DNA from 3 places in the Brevundimonas sp. AJA228-03 genome. Region 3 is predicted to be linked to each of the others. Evidence: predicted binding sites of a transcription regulator. Region 3 holds the regulator's gene; each other region holds the start of a gene.
The links. The regulator LexA, encoded in region 3, represses DNA repair genes until DNA is damaged. The targets are predictions, from matches to a motif close to ATGTTCNCNANNTGTTCT.
Positions count from the first base shown of each region.

Region 1: a site for LexA is predicted at 1,408-1,425, ahead of HZ989_RS14905 (DUF72 domain-containing protein). Genes of this name have one in related genera too.
Region 2: a site for LexA is predicted at 2,736-2,753, ahead of recA (recombinase RecA). Genes of this name have one in related genera too.

Region 1 is NZ_CP059297.1:2,983,715-2,987,860, forward strand. Features, by position in the region: gene HZ989_RS14895 (glutamate--cysteine ligase) at 1-685, shown strand, start outside; gene HZ989_RS14900 (hypothetical protein) at 689-1,393, opposite strand; gene HZ989_RS14905 (DUF72 domain-containing protein) at 1,524-2,273, shown strand; gene HZ989_RS14910 (NAD(P)-dependent alcohol dehydrogenase) at 2,680-3,738, shown strand; gene phbB (acetoacetyl-CoA reductase) at 3,827-4,146, shown strand, end outside.
Region 2 is NZ_CP059297.1:2,712,197-2,716,342, reverse strand. Features, by position in the region: gene HZ989_RS13620 (DUF4268 domain-containing protein) at 1-622, opposite strand, end outside; gene HZ989_RS13615 (hypothetical protein) at 668-856, opposite strand; gene HZ989_RS13610 (thiol-disulfide oxidoreductase DCC family protein) at 988-1,338, shown strand; gene recA (recombinase RecA) at 1,539-2,621, opposite strand; gene HZ989_RS13600 (LysR family transcriptional regulator) at 3,115-4,014, opposite strand; gene HZ989_RS13595 (bifunctional 3-(3-hydroxy-phenyl)propionate/3-hydroxycinnamic acid hydroxylase) at 4,112-4,146, shown strand, end outside.
Region 3 is NZ_CP059297.1:2,044,379-2,048,524, reverse strand. Features, by position in the region: gene HZ989_RS10210 (ComEC/Rec2 family competence protein) at 1-1,876, shown strand, start outside; gene lexA (transcriptional repressor LexA) at 1,857-2,549, opposite strand; gene trpC (indole-3-glycerol phosphate synthase TrpC) at 2,622-3,437, opposite strand; gene trpD (anthranilate phosphoribosyltransferase) at 3,434-4,146, opposite strand, start outside.

The DNA.
Region 1 (4,146 bases), 940 kb from region 3:
CAACGTCTGGACCGACACCGATCCCGACCGCACCGGCATGCTGAACTTCGTGTTCGCCGATGGCTTCGGCTTCGAGACCTATGCCAACTATGCGCTGGACGTGCCGATGTATTTCGCCAAACGCGGCGACCGCTACATCGACGCCTCAGGCCAGTCGTTCCGGGACTTCATGGACGGCAGGCTCCCCGCCCTGCCCGGCGAACGCCCGACGCTGAAGGACTGGGCCGATCACCTGACGACCCTGTTCCCAGAGGTCCGCCTGAAACAGTATCTGGAGATGCGCGGATCGGACGGCGGCCCCTGGAGCCGGATCTGCGCCCTGCCCGCGCTGTGGACCGGCATCTTCTACGACGCCCCGTCGCTCGCCGCCGCCTGGGACCTGTGCAAGGACTGGGATATCGAGGACCACGAACGCCTGCGCCGCGACGTGACCCGTCTGGGCCTGCGGGCCGAGGTGGCCGGGCGGTCCGTCCGCGACATCGCCGTGGACATGGTCGCCATCGCCCGCCAGGGCCTGAAGAACCGCGCCCGCTTCAGCGGCGGCATGGTCGACGAGCGCGGCTATCTGTCGGAACTGGAAGACATCGCCGACACCGGCGTGACCCCGGCCGAACGCCTGCTGGACCTCTATCACGGCGAATGGCAGGGCGACGTCAGCCGCATCTACCGCGACTTCGCCTACTGAGGATCAGCCCGCGTCGGGCTTCACCAGATCGCAGAAGCTGACGCCCTCGTGCTCGGCCCAGGCCGTGCGCATGAAGGCCCCCTGGTACCAGCCATAGGCGGCGGCATCGTTCGACAGCGCCTCGTAGTTACTCTCGAAATAGGCGTGGGGATCCTCGCCCGCCGGCACCGGGCTGGGCAGCTGGCTCAGGAAGACGTTGAAGTTCTCGACCCGGTCCGCGATCGGCGTGCTGGCCTCCGTATCCTCGGCCCAGAAGGCGATGGCGATGCGATTGGCCAGCACCTCATTGGTCCAGGAATCCTCGCGCTCCAGCCGACCGTCAAAGGACGCCACGAAATGCCCCAGTTCATGGGGAACCAGCAGGCTGTTGAAAATCTCGGCGAACTGGCCTTCGGGCGTAAGGCCCAGGGTCCCGGCTGCCGCCCAGCCCCCCAGCATGCCTTGCAGTTCCGCAGGCATCTCGGCCCAGCGCGACTGGTGGACCGACCGGTCGTCCGTATAGAAGGACACCAGACTGGGGGTCGAGTCGATCACGACACCGGGAACATAGGGCGGTGTCACGCCACAGGCCCGCAGCGCCGTATCGAAACGCGCGATGATCGCCCGGGTCTGGGTTTCCAGCGGATCGGCGGCCTGGCTGGACGCGCTGGCCGGCGTGCCGAGGGCCAGACCGAATGCTGCGGTTATGGCGAACAGACGAAGCAGCATAACGATCTCCCGGATCAACATCTTGAAGACATTCACCTACCGACGATTTCCGCAGGCGTCCACTGCCGCGATCTTGCCTCTTGCCACTCGACGTGATCACGGCGGACAGTCGGCGCGAAGGAGCCCATTGATGACCCACCCCATCCATATCGGCATCGGCGGCTGGACCTATGAGCCATGGCGCGGCGTCTTCTATCCGGACAAGCTGAGCCAGAAGAAGGAGCTGGCGTTCGCCTCGCGCGCCCTGACCTCGATCGAGATCAACGGCACCTACTATTCGACCTTCAAGCCCGACAGCTGGATGAAGTGGCGCGACGAGACGCCGGAAGGCTTCGTCTTCTCGGTCAAGGCCAGCCGCTACTGCACCAACCGCAAGATCCTGTCCGACATGGGCGAGTCGATGGAGCGGTTCCTGGGCCAGGGGATGACGGCCCTGGGCGACAAGCTTGGCCCCATCAACTGGCAGTTCATGGGGACCAAGAAATTCGACCCGGTCGATTTCGAGGGGTTTCTGAAACTGCTGCCCAAGGAAAGGGACGGCATCCGCCTGCGCCATGCGCTGGAGGTCCGCAATCCGACCTTCGACACGCCGGCCTTCTACGATCTGGCTGCGAAATACGGGGTGGCCATCGTCTATGCCGTGGACGACGAGGCCCCCGAATGGCCCCGGATCGACCAGCCGACCGCCGACTTTACCTACGCCCGGCTGATGTCGAGCCGCGAGGACGAACCGACCGGCATGACGTCGGCCGAACTGGACGCCGTGGCCGATCAAACCCGGGCCTGGGCCAAACGCGGCGCGGTGTTCGCCTATTTCATCGCCGGGGCCAAGGTGCGCAACCCGGCCGCGGCGCAGGCCCTGATCGAGAAGCTCAAATAGACGGGGAGCGGCTTGTCATCCCGGACACCGCGCAGCGGTGATCCGGGACGGGCCGGAGCGCGCCGTCGACGCTCCCGGAAATCGCAGCGCGATTATCCGGGAGACAGCCGGCAGTCGCTGCCATGCCCTGACCTGTCTCCCGGATAGCGGCTGACGCCGCTTCCGGGAGGATGAACGCTAGGCCCGGGGCCGTCCCCGATCTCCGCTTCGCTGCGTCGGGGATGACAAGAGAGCGATCTCCGCTGCGCTGCGTCGGGGATGACAATGCGGCACCCCCCGGACAGGGCCTCGTCTGGTTCCCGAACCATTCGACGATACCAACCATTTCCGTGCTCCCTGCTGATCCGATCTTGTGCCCGACGCCTTGAAGGCACAACTGTCGGGCAGCCGTTTCAGGAGCCTCCCCATGCCCATCGCCACCCGCGCCTTCGCCGCGACCACATCCACTGCGCCGCTGACGCCCTATACTTTCACGCGCCGGGATCCGGGGGCGGACGATGTCGCCATCGACATCAGGTTCGCGGGCATCTGCCACTCGGACCTGCACATCGTGAAGAACGACCTGGGCAACACCGTCTATCCGATCGTCCCGGGCCACGAGATCGCGGGCATCGTCACGGCGGTCGGTGCCAATGTGACCCGGTTCAAGGTCGGCGACCGTGTCGGCGTCGGCTGCATGGTCGACAGCTGCCGGGTCTGCGGTCCCTGCAAGGCCGGCGACGAACAGTACTGCGTCCCGGGCATGACCGGCACCTATGGCGCGCCCGACAAACACGCCGACCAGTCCGGCGAAAAGATCACCCAGGGCGGATACTCGGACAAGATCGTCGTGGATCAGGCCTTCGTCGTCACCATCCCCGATTCGATCCCCCTGGACGTCGCGGCGCCTCTGCTGTGCGCCGGGATCACCACCTATTCACCGCTGAAGCACTGGGGCATCAAGCCGGGATCGAAGGTCGCCGTGATCGGCCTGGGCGGTCTCGGCCATATGGCCGTCAAACAGGCGGCCGCGATGGGGGCCGAGGTCACTGTGCTGTCGACCTCGGATCGCAAGAAGGCCGATGCCGAGCGGATGGGGGCGAAACACTTCCTCATCAACTCCGACAAGGCCGCGATGAAGGCAGCGGCCGAGAAGTTCGACCTCATCATCAACACCGTCTCGGCCACGCATGAGATCGCCGGCCACCTGCAACTGCTGGCCCACGACGGCACCATGGTCATGCTGGGCCTGACGACAGAGGCCCTTCCGGTCTTCGCCCTGCCGCTCCTGTGGCGTCGCCGCTCGGTCGCCGGGTCCCTGATCGGCGGCATTCGCGAGACCCAGGAGATGCTCGACTTCTGCGCCGAGCACGGCCTGGCCTCCGACATCGAGGTCATCGCGCCATCGCAGATCAACGAGGCCTATGCCCGGCTGGAGAAATCCGACGTCCGCTACCGCTTCGTCATCGACATGGCACAGCTCTAGCGGGGTTCCCGCGCGAACCCGCCCGGGTTAGACCTGCTCTCGGAGAGGCCCCGCGTCAGACGGGGCCGTCAGGGAACAGGACACGCACATGGCACGAGTGGCACTGGTCACGGGTGGAACCCGCGGCATCGGCAAGGCGATCGCACAGCGGCTGAAGGAAGACGGCATGGCCGTCGCCTGCGGCTATTCCGGCAATGCCGAGGCGGCCGAGGCCACGGCCCGCGAACTGGGCGTCATGGTGGTGAAGGGCAACGTCGGCTCCTATGACGACTGCGCCCGCGCCGTCGCCGATGTGGAGGCAGAGCTGGGGCCTATCGACGTGCTGATCAACAATGCCGGCATCACCCGCGACGGCTTCTTCCACAAGATGAGCGCCGATCAGTGGTCCGACGTGATCCGGGTCAACAT
Region 2 (4,146 bases), 670 kb from region 3:
CCAGTCCGATGGTGAACTCTTCAGTGTCTTTCGTGGGTATGATTTGGTCGATTGTCAGGAACAAATCGTCCCCCATGGTGAAAGGGTTCGCTCGGAAGCACTGAATGCGAACACGAAAGTTGCTGAGCCACAGGACAGTGGAGGTGACTTCTTTGCGAAAGTTTGCGGCTACCAGAATGATTCGCTGGCTTACGCCCTTGTTCAAGATCAGGTCATCGTAGTCTTCGTCGTAGAAGGCGCACAAAGCCTCTTCGGCCGAAAGACCCTCACCGGAGCGCTGAAGGTAATCCTGGAAGATATTGCGAATTTCCTCCTTGGTCATTGCGGCGCAATAGGAGGCGTATTTCAGGGCCTGCCACGTTACGTCGCGACCGGTATCGTCCAGCTTGTTTTCGATGATCACCAAAGAGCCTTGCTTGTCGAGGGCAAGAAGGTCGAGGCGCTCGCTCGTGTCGGAGAATCCGGCGAACTCTTTTTGGATTACTAGCAGGTCTTCGCCGAGCGCGGAGGGTTCGCGTGCAATCCACTCCTGAAGATGCGCGCGCTCCCGAAATCCCAGTTCCTTAAACGAAACGGCCCGGAGGGGTTGGATGCTGTTGGCCGCCCGATCGATCCTGTACATCTTGCAACCCTATCAGCGCTTTTGAATAGTACGCCAGAATATTGATTAGCCCTCAACGACGTCATCCTCGTCGGACAGGAGGGCGTCGAGGGCTTCGAGGATGGCCTCGATCTGCCCGGGGCTGGCGGCCACGCGGAGCAGACCGCTGTCGCTGCCGCCGATCTCGAGCAGATAGCCGTCGTCGGTCTCGGCCTGGTTGAACCGGGTCAGGGTCTGGATGTCGTCTTCGGCCATGGCGGGACTCCGTGCGGGAGAGGGAGCGATGCAAGGCATGACGCCCGCGAAGGGGGCGTGAGCGGGGCGGATCGACGGTGCGCGGCATCCCGGCGCGGGACGGCCATCGTCGGACGGGCTAGGGTGAGACCATGGCAAGTCTGGAAGTCTGGTACGACGGGGATTGTCCGCTGTGTCGGCGGGAGATCAATCTGATGCGGCGACTGGACCGGCGGGGGGCCATCGTCTTCACCGATGTGGCGACCGGCCAGGGCGTTTGCCCGATCAACCGCGCCGAACTGCTGGCCCGGTTCCATGCGCGCGAGGACGGGCGGATGGTGTCGGGGGCCGAGGCGTTCGCGGCCATGTGGCGTGCGATCCCGATGCTGGCTCCGTTGGGGCAGCTGGCGCGGAATGGCGTCGTGCTGACGCTCATGGAGCGCCTGTACCTGGCCTTTCTCAAGGTCCGGCCCTGGCTGCAGCGCGCCCTGCGCGGGACCTGAACGCCGATCGAAAAGAAGGCCGTCCGGCTTTCACCGGACGGCCTGGCTCCGTCCGGCCCGATCCCGGCGGGGGTCGGCGGCGGGTCGCAGGGACCAGCCGGACGGAGTGTCTCGATCATCCTCCATCGAGGGGGAGGGATGACCGGGAAGTGCACCCTCGAAACGCAGTGTACTTCCTGTACTTTGTGCACTTCGAAGGATCAGCCCTCGAGGTCCTGGCCTTCGTCGGGCTCGGGCGTGCCCAGCAATTCGTCGGCGATCTTGTCGGTGGACCTGCGCACCTTCTGCTCGATCGCGTCGGCCATGTCGGGGTTGGCCTTGAGGAAGGCACGGACGTTCTCGCGGCCCTGACCGATGCGGGTCGAGTCATAGGAGAACCAGGAGCCGGACTTCTCGATGATCCCGGCCTTGACGCCCAGATCGATGATCTCGCCCAGTTTGGAGATGCCCTCGCCGTACATGATGTCGAAGATGACCTCGCGGAACGGCGGGGCGACCTTGTTCTTGACGACCTTGACCCGGGTGGTGTTGCCCACGACCTCGTCGCGGTCCTTGATCGCGCCGGTGCGGCGGATGTCGAGACGCACCGAGGCGTAGAACTTCAGCGCATTGCCGCCGGTCGTCGTCTCCGGCGAGCCGTACATCACGCCGATCTTGTGCCGGATCTGGTTGATGAACAGGACGATGCAGTTGGACTTGGAAATGGAGGCGGTCAGCTTGCGCAGGGCCTGCGACATCAGACGGGCCTGAAGACCCGGCAGGCTGTCGCCCATCTCGCCCTCGATCTCGGCGCGGGGCGTCAGGGCGGCGACGGAATCGACGACCACGATGTCCACGGCTCCCGACCGCACCAGGGTGTCGACGATCTCCAGCGCCTGTTCGCCCGTGTCGGGCTGGGAGACCAGCAGGTCGTCGAGGTTGACGCCCAGCTTCTGGGCATAGCCGGGGTCGAGCGCGTGTTCGGCGTCGACGAAGGCGGCCGTGCCGCCCGACTTCTGGATCTCGGCCACGGTGTGCAGGGCCAGGGTCGTCTTGCCCGAGGATTCGGGACCGAACACCTCGATCACCCGTCCGCGCGGCAGGCCGCCGATGCCGAGCGCCATGTCCAGACCCAGCGAGCCGGTGGACACCGAGGGGATCACGTCGGCGACCCCGCCCTTGCCCAGCTTCATGACCGAGCCCTTGCCAAAGGCCCGATCGATCTGTGCGATCGCCGCCTCCAGCGCGCGCTGCTTGTCGCCGTCTTCCTTGCCCACCAATTTCAATGCTGCCTGCGATGCCACCTTGCCACTCTCCCTTGCCATGATTCCCGTTTAAGCCCTGGAGGAGAGGCCCGCCTTCGATCCAATGACCGTGACCCGCTCCCTTGTGAGCCGGACTATGTGCATGTTTTGTTCCCGTTGCCAATATGTTCTTTTTTCTGGAGCGCCGGGATAGAACCACCGGCCTGAAGAGCCGCACTCCGGGCACTCCCCTTGGCTCGCCATGTGCCGGGGTTCGATTGGTCCTCCTGCTGTCATGGCCGCAGCGACCGCTTTCGGACCTGAAGCCAAGGGCTGCTTTCGACCCATTCGAGACATTTGCGTCGGAAGGCTCAAACCGCAGAGTCTGACTCATGGCGGTTGTTCAGGAGGTCCGCACCAAGGCGCGGATATCCATAGGTCGCGGCACGTCGCTGATGATCATTTACTGACCTTAGGGGCCGTCGCCGCCAGGAGCGGTATCTCGGCGCATAGATGGCGGCTCGGGGCAGGGGCGAGTTCCGCCGAAACAGGGTCACAACTCAGAGGCTGACGCTCTCAGCGCCTCGATGAACTGTTGCGTCAGGGGGCCCGGACGGCCGCCTCGGCGGAGCTTGTATCCAATGCGGCGTCCGCCGGCCCCTTGCAAGGTGATCACGCGGAAGGGCTGAGGCGGTCGGGTCAGCTGGGCGCGAGACACCAGGGTGATGCGCGACGTATGCGTGACGAGACTTTCGAGCAAGGGCAGGGCGTTCACGAGAATGCAGTCCCTGGGCCAGGCGACGCCCGAGGTCATGAACAGAGCTTCGACGTGGTGCCGATAGGTGCTTCCTTCCCGCGGCAAGGCCCAGGGCGCGTCCGCCAGTTGGCCGAGCGACAGGGATTTCGCGTCATAAAACGGGCTGGCCGGGCCAGCGGCCAACCAGAAGGGGTCATCGAACAGAACCGCTTCGACGACGTCATCCGTGCCGCCGAGCATCTCGTCGACAGGGCCGACGATGATGTCGATCTTCCCGGACCTCAGCATCGGCACCAGCCGGCCGTCCAGACCATCGACAATCTCGAGATCCAGCGGCGTCTGGCCGTTGTCCAGAAGCCGGAGCGCATTGGGCAGAAGGCTTGCCAGCACGCTGGGCGTGGCCCCGATTCTCAGGGGGCCCGATATGCCCAGAGCGTGACTGCGAACCTCGGCCTCGGCGTCTGACAGCAGCGATTGCACGCCCTCGGCGCGACGAACGAGGATCTCGCCGAAGGCTGTCAGGGTTGATCCGCGTCGACTTCTTTCCAGCACCTGCACGCCCAGCCTTTGCTCAAGCAGGGCGATGCTGTTCGACAGGGCGGGCTGGGACATGCCCTTTTCCGCTGCGGCGCGGGTGAAGGAGCCATGGCGGGCGATCGCCAGCAGGTTGGCGATCTGGGACGCTTCGACAGCCATAAGGAAAACGAACCACTACCCCAATTTCGATCATTTGACGGAGGGTGTCGGCGACTGTCAACACGATACCAACGAGAAAACCGAGGGATGGAACCGCGTGCTGGACTACGATGTCGTCATCATCGGCTGCGG
Region 3 (4,146 bases):
GCCGATCGCACCGGCCATGGCCGAGCCCACCGTGATCGAGGGCTGGGTCGTCGATGTGGACAGCCCGGGCGACCGGGGGCACCGGGTGGTCGTCGCCCCCGTCCGCGTGCAGGGCCTGCTCCCGGAGGCGACCCCGATCCGTCTGAGAGCCACGGTCAGGGGTGAGCCGCCGGTGCCAGGGTCAGCCATCCGCCTGTACGCGATCCTGAATCCGCCGCCGCCGCCCGCCAGCCCGGGAGCCTATGACTTCGGGAGAGGGGCCTGGTTCGACCGCCTGGGCGGCACGGCCTTCGCGCTGGGCGAGACGCGGACGGCCGGGCTGCCCGCGGCGCCATGGAGCCTGCGGATGGCGATGCGGGTCAATGCGATGCGGTTTGCTCTGGCCCGGCGGATCGTCGATCGCCTGGGCGAGCGAACCGGCGGGATCGCGGCGGCCATGACGACGGGGCATGAGACCTGGATCCAGCGCGAGGATCTGGACGCCATGCGCGATTCCGGACTGGCACACATCCTGTCGATCAGTGGCCTGCACATGGCGATCGTGGGCGGGTTTGCCTTCTTCCTCGTGCGGTTCGGGGTGGCGGCCTGGCCCTGGCTGGCGCTGCGGGTGTCAGGCAAGAAGGTGGCGGCGGTCGCCGGGCTGATCGCGGTCTGGAGCTATCTGGTGCTGTCAGGCGCACCCGCCCCGGCGGAGCGGTCGGCGATCACGGCCTCGATCGCCTTCGCGGCCATCCTGCTGGACCGGCCGGCCATCAGCATGCACGGGCTGGCTGTGGCCGCCATGGTCGTGTTGATCCTGCAGCCCGAAGCCATCGTGACACCGGGGTTCCAGATGTCGTTCGCGGCAACAGCGGCCCTGGTGGCCCTGGCCGAGGCCTGGCCACCCCGGACACGCGCTCTGTCTGTGCCCTGGCCCATCGCCCTGATCCAGTCGGCGCGGCACTGGCTGGTCATCGCAGTCAGCGCCAGCTTCGTGGCGGGCGCGGCGACGGGGCCGTTCGCGATCCAGCATTTCAACCGGACCGCCGTCTTTGGTCTGATCGCCAATCTGGCGACGTCGCCCATCGCCGATTTCATCATGATGCCGGCGCTGGCCCTGGGTGCGCTGCTGGAGCCGGTCGGGCTGGGCGGGCCGTTCCTGTGGGTGGCGGGCAAGGGGGTGGATGCGATGCTGTTCGTCGGCCACCGGGTCACGGCGCTTCCGGGCGCGGTCAGGACCATCGCCAGCGCGCCGGACCATGTGTTGCCGATCTCGTTCCTGGGCGTGCTGTTCGTCTGTCTGTGGCAGGGGCGGCTGCGGTGGGCCGGACTGCCGTTCGTCTGCGCGGTGCTGATCTGGCCGCGCGATCCGACACCGACAGTCTGGATCGGCGATGGGGGGATCAATGCGGCCTATAGCGTCGGCGGTCAGGCGGTCGTGGTGCGGCCGGGCGTGCGGGATTTCGCCACCGAGGTATGGTCGCGGCGGCGCGGACTGACGCGGGCCGAGCGGGACGACGCCGGCTGGATCTGCGAGCGGTATGCCTGTGCGCCCCGAACCGGTCATGCGCCCCTGGCCGTGTGGTGGGGCAAGGTCGCGCCGGATGCGGAGGCGCTGGCGGGCCTGTGTGCCTCGGCCCCGCTGGTCAGCGTGCGGGCGACGGTGTCAGCCCTGCCCAGCGCTTGCGCCGACCGCCTCGTGCTGGACGGGGTGGACTACGCACGCGGCGGGGCGGTCGAGCTGTGGCAGACACCGCAGGGCTGGCGTGCGGTCTGGTCTGCGGATACTCGGGGAGACAGGCCGTGGAGCCGCCCCGGACAAGGTCTCCGACCTTTCCGGGATGACAAGGCCGATCCGGATGCGGCCGAGCCTGGCTCTAGTGATACTGGCGGATGAGACCGACCAGCTTGCCCTGGACCTCGACCTGGTCGGGGCCGAAGATGCGGGTTTCATAGGCGCGGTTGGCGGGCTCGAGGGCGATGGAGTTGCCCTTCCGGCGCAGCCGCTTCAGCGTCGCCTCCTCGCCCTCGACCAGGGCGACGACAATCTCGCCGGACGAGGCGGTATCGACCCGTTTGATGACCACCAGATCGCCGTTCAAGATACCGGCCTCGATCATCGAATCGCCCTCGATCTCGAGCATGTAGTGTTCGCCCGCGCCCAGCATGGCTTCGGGCACATGATAGCGGCCGTGATCCTGCTGGATCGCGGCAATGGGCACGCCGGCGGCGATCTTGCCGACCAGAACCAGTTCGCGGGTGTCGTTGGCGGGTTCTGCCGCCCGCGGACGGCCGCCGCCCTCGATGACGTCGGGGCGGAAGGGGGCGCGGCCCCGGACCGGGCCGGTCGTGGCCTGTTCCGGCAGCTTCACGACCTCAAGGGCGCGGGCGCGGTGGGCGAGGCGGCGGATGAAGCCGCGTTCCTCCAGCGCCGTGATCAGCCGGTGGATGCCGGACTTGGACGCCAGATCCAGAGCCTCTTTCATCTCGTCGAACGAGGGGGAGACGCCCGTCTCCTTGATCCGCTCGTGGATGAACATCAGGAGTTCGTGCTGCTTTTTCGTCAGCATGGTGAGAATCGCCTTCAGAACAAGTCGTGAACCGTTGTCGATGTTCTGTAAGTGTTCCTCCCTAATGTCAACTTAACGGGAAACAGGCTCCAGCAGCGACCGCGTGGCGGCCTCGACGTCCGGTTGCCGCATCAGGCTTTCGCCGACGAGGATGGCCCGGGCCCCCGCCGCCGCCACCTCGGCGACGTCCGCCGCCATAGAGATCCCGCTCTCGGCGACCAGCAGGGCTCCGGCGGGGGCCATGGCGGCATAGCGGGCGGTGGCGGACAGATCGACCTCGAAGGTGCGCAGGGAACGGTTGTTGATGCCGATCAGGACGCCGCCCGCGTCTGGCTCAGAAAGCGCCACGGCGCGGGCCATCTCGGCTTCGTCATGGGTCTCGATCAGGGCGTCCATGCCGAAGCGGCGGGCCTCGGCCAGCAGGTCGACGGCCAGGGCGTCGTCAACCATCGACAGGATGATCAGGATGCAGTCGGCCCCCAGCGCCCGGCTCTCGGCCACCTGCCAGGGGTCGACGAGAAAGTCCTTGCGCAGACAGGGCAGGGCGGTGGCGGCGCGGGCGGCGATCAGGAAGTCGTCGTGGCCGTGAAAGCTGGGTTGATCCGTCAGGACGGACAGGCAGGTCGCGCCGCCCGCCTCATAGGCGCGGGCCAGGGCGGGCGGGTCGAAGTCGGCGCGGATCAGACCTTTGGAGGGGCTGGCCTTCTTGATCTCGGCGATCAGGGCGGGGTGCCCGTCCTGCGAGCGCTTGCGCAGGGCGTCGAGAAAGCCGCGCGGCATGTCGGCGACCCGGGCGAGCGATTCGACCTCGGCCAGCGGACGGGCGGCCTTGCGCGCCTTGACCTCGACCCGTTTGTAGGCGGCGATCTGTTCCAGGATGTCGGTCATGCGGCCGACTCCGGCTCGGGCGCGGAGGTGATGGCGGCCAGCTTCGTCAGGGCTGTCCGGGCCGCACCGTTGTCGATGGCGCGGGCGGCGATGGCTACCCCTTCCCTGAGGTCCGCCGCCTTGTCCGCGACGATCAGGGCGGCGGCGGCGTTCAGCAGGACGACGTCGCGATAGGGCCCGGTCGCGCCGTCGAGCAGGGCAGTCAGGGCGGCGGCATTGGTCTCGGCGTCGCCCCCGCGCAGGGCGGCGATGTCGGCGCGGGGCAGGCCGGCGTCCTCGGGCGTCACGGTGAAGCGGCGGACAGTTCCGTCCTTCCATTCAGCGACCTCGGTCGGGCCGGTCGTGGTCAGTTCGTCCAGTCCCTGACCGTGCACGGTCCAGGCGCGGGTGGCCCCAAGGTTTCCGAGCACCCGGGCCAGGGGCTCCAGCAGGCGCGGGTCATAGACGCCCATGACCTGACGCCGGGCGAGCGCCGGGTTGGACAGGGGACCCAGCAGGTTGAACACAGTGCGAAAGCCGATCTCGGCCCGGATCGGCCCGACGTGGCGCATGGCCCCGTGATAATGCGGCGCGAACAGGAAGCAGATGCCCGCTTCGTCCAGCGCCTGTTTCTGACGCTCCGGCCCGGCGGTCAGGTCGACTCCCAGCGCCGAAAGCACGTCGGACGAGCCCGATCGGGAGCTGAGGGCGCGGTTGCCGTGCTTGGCGA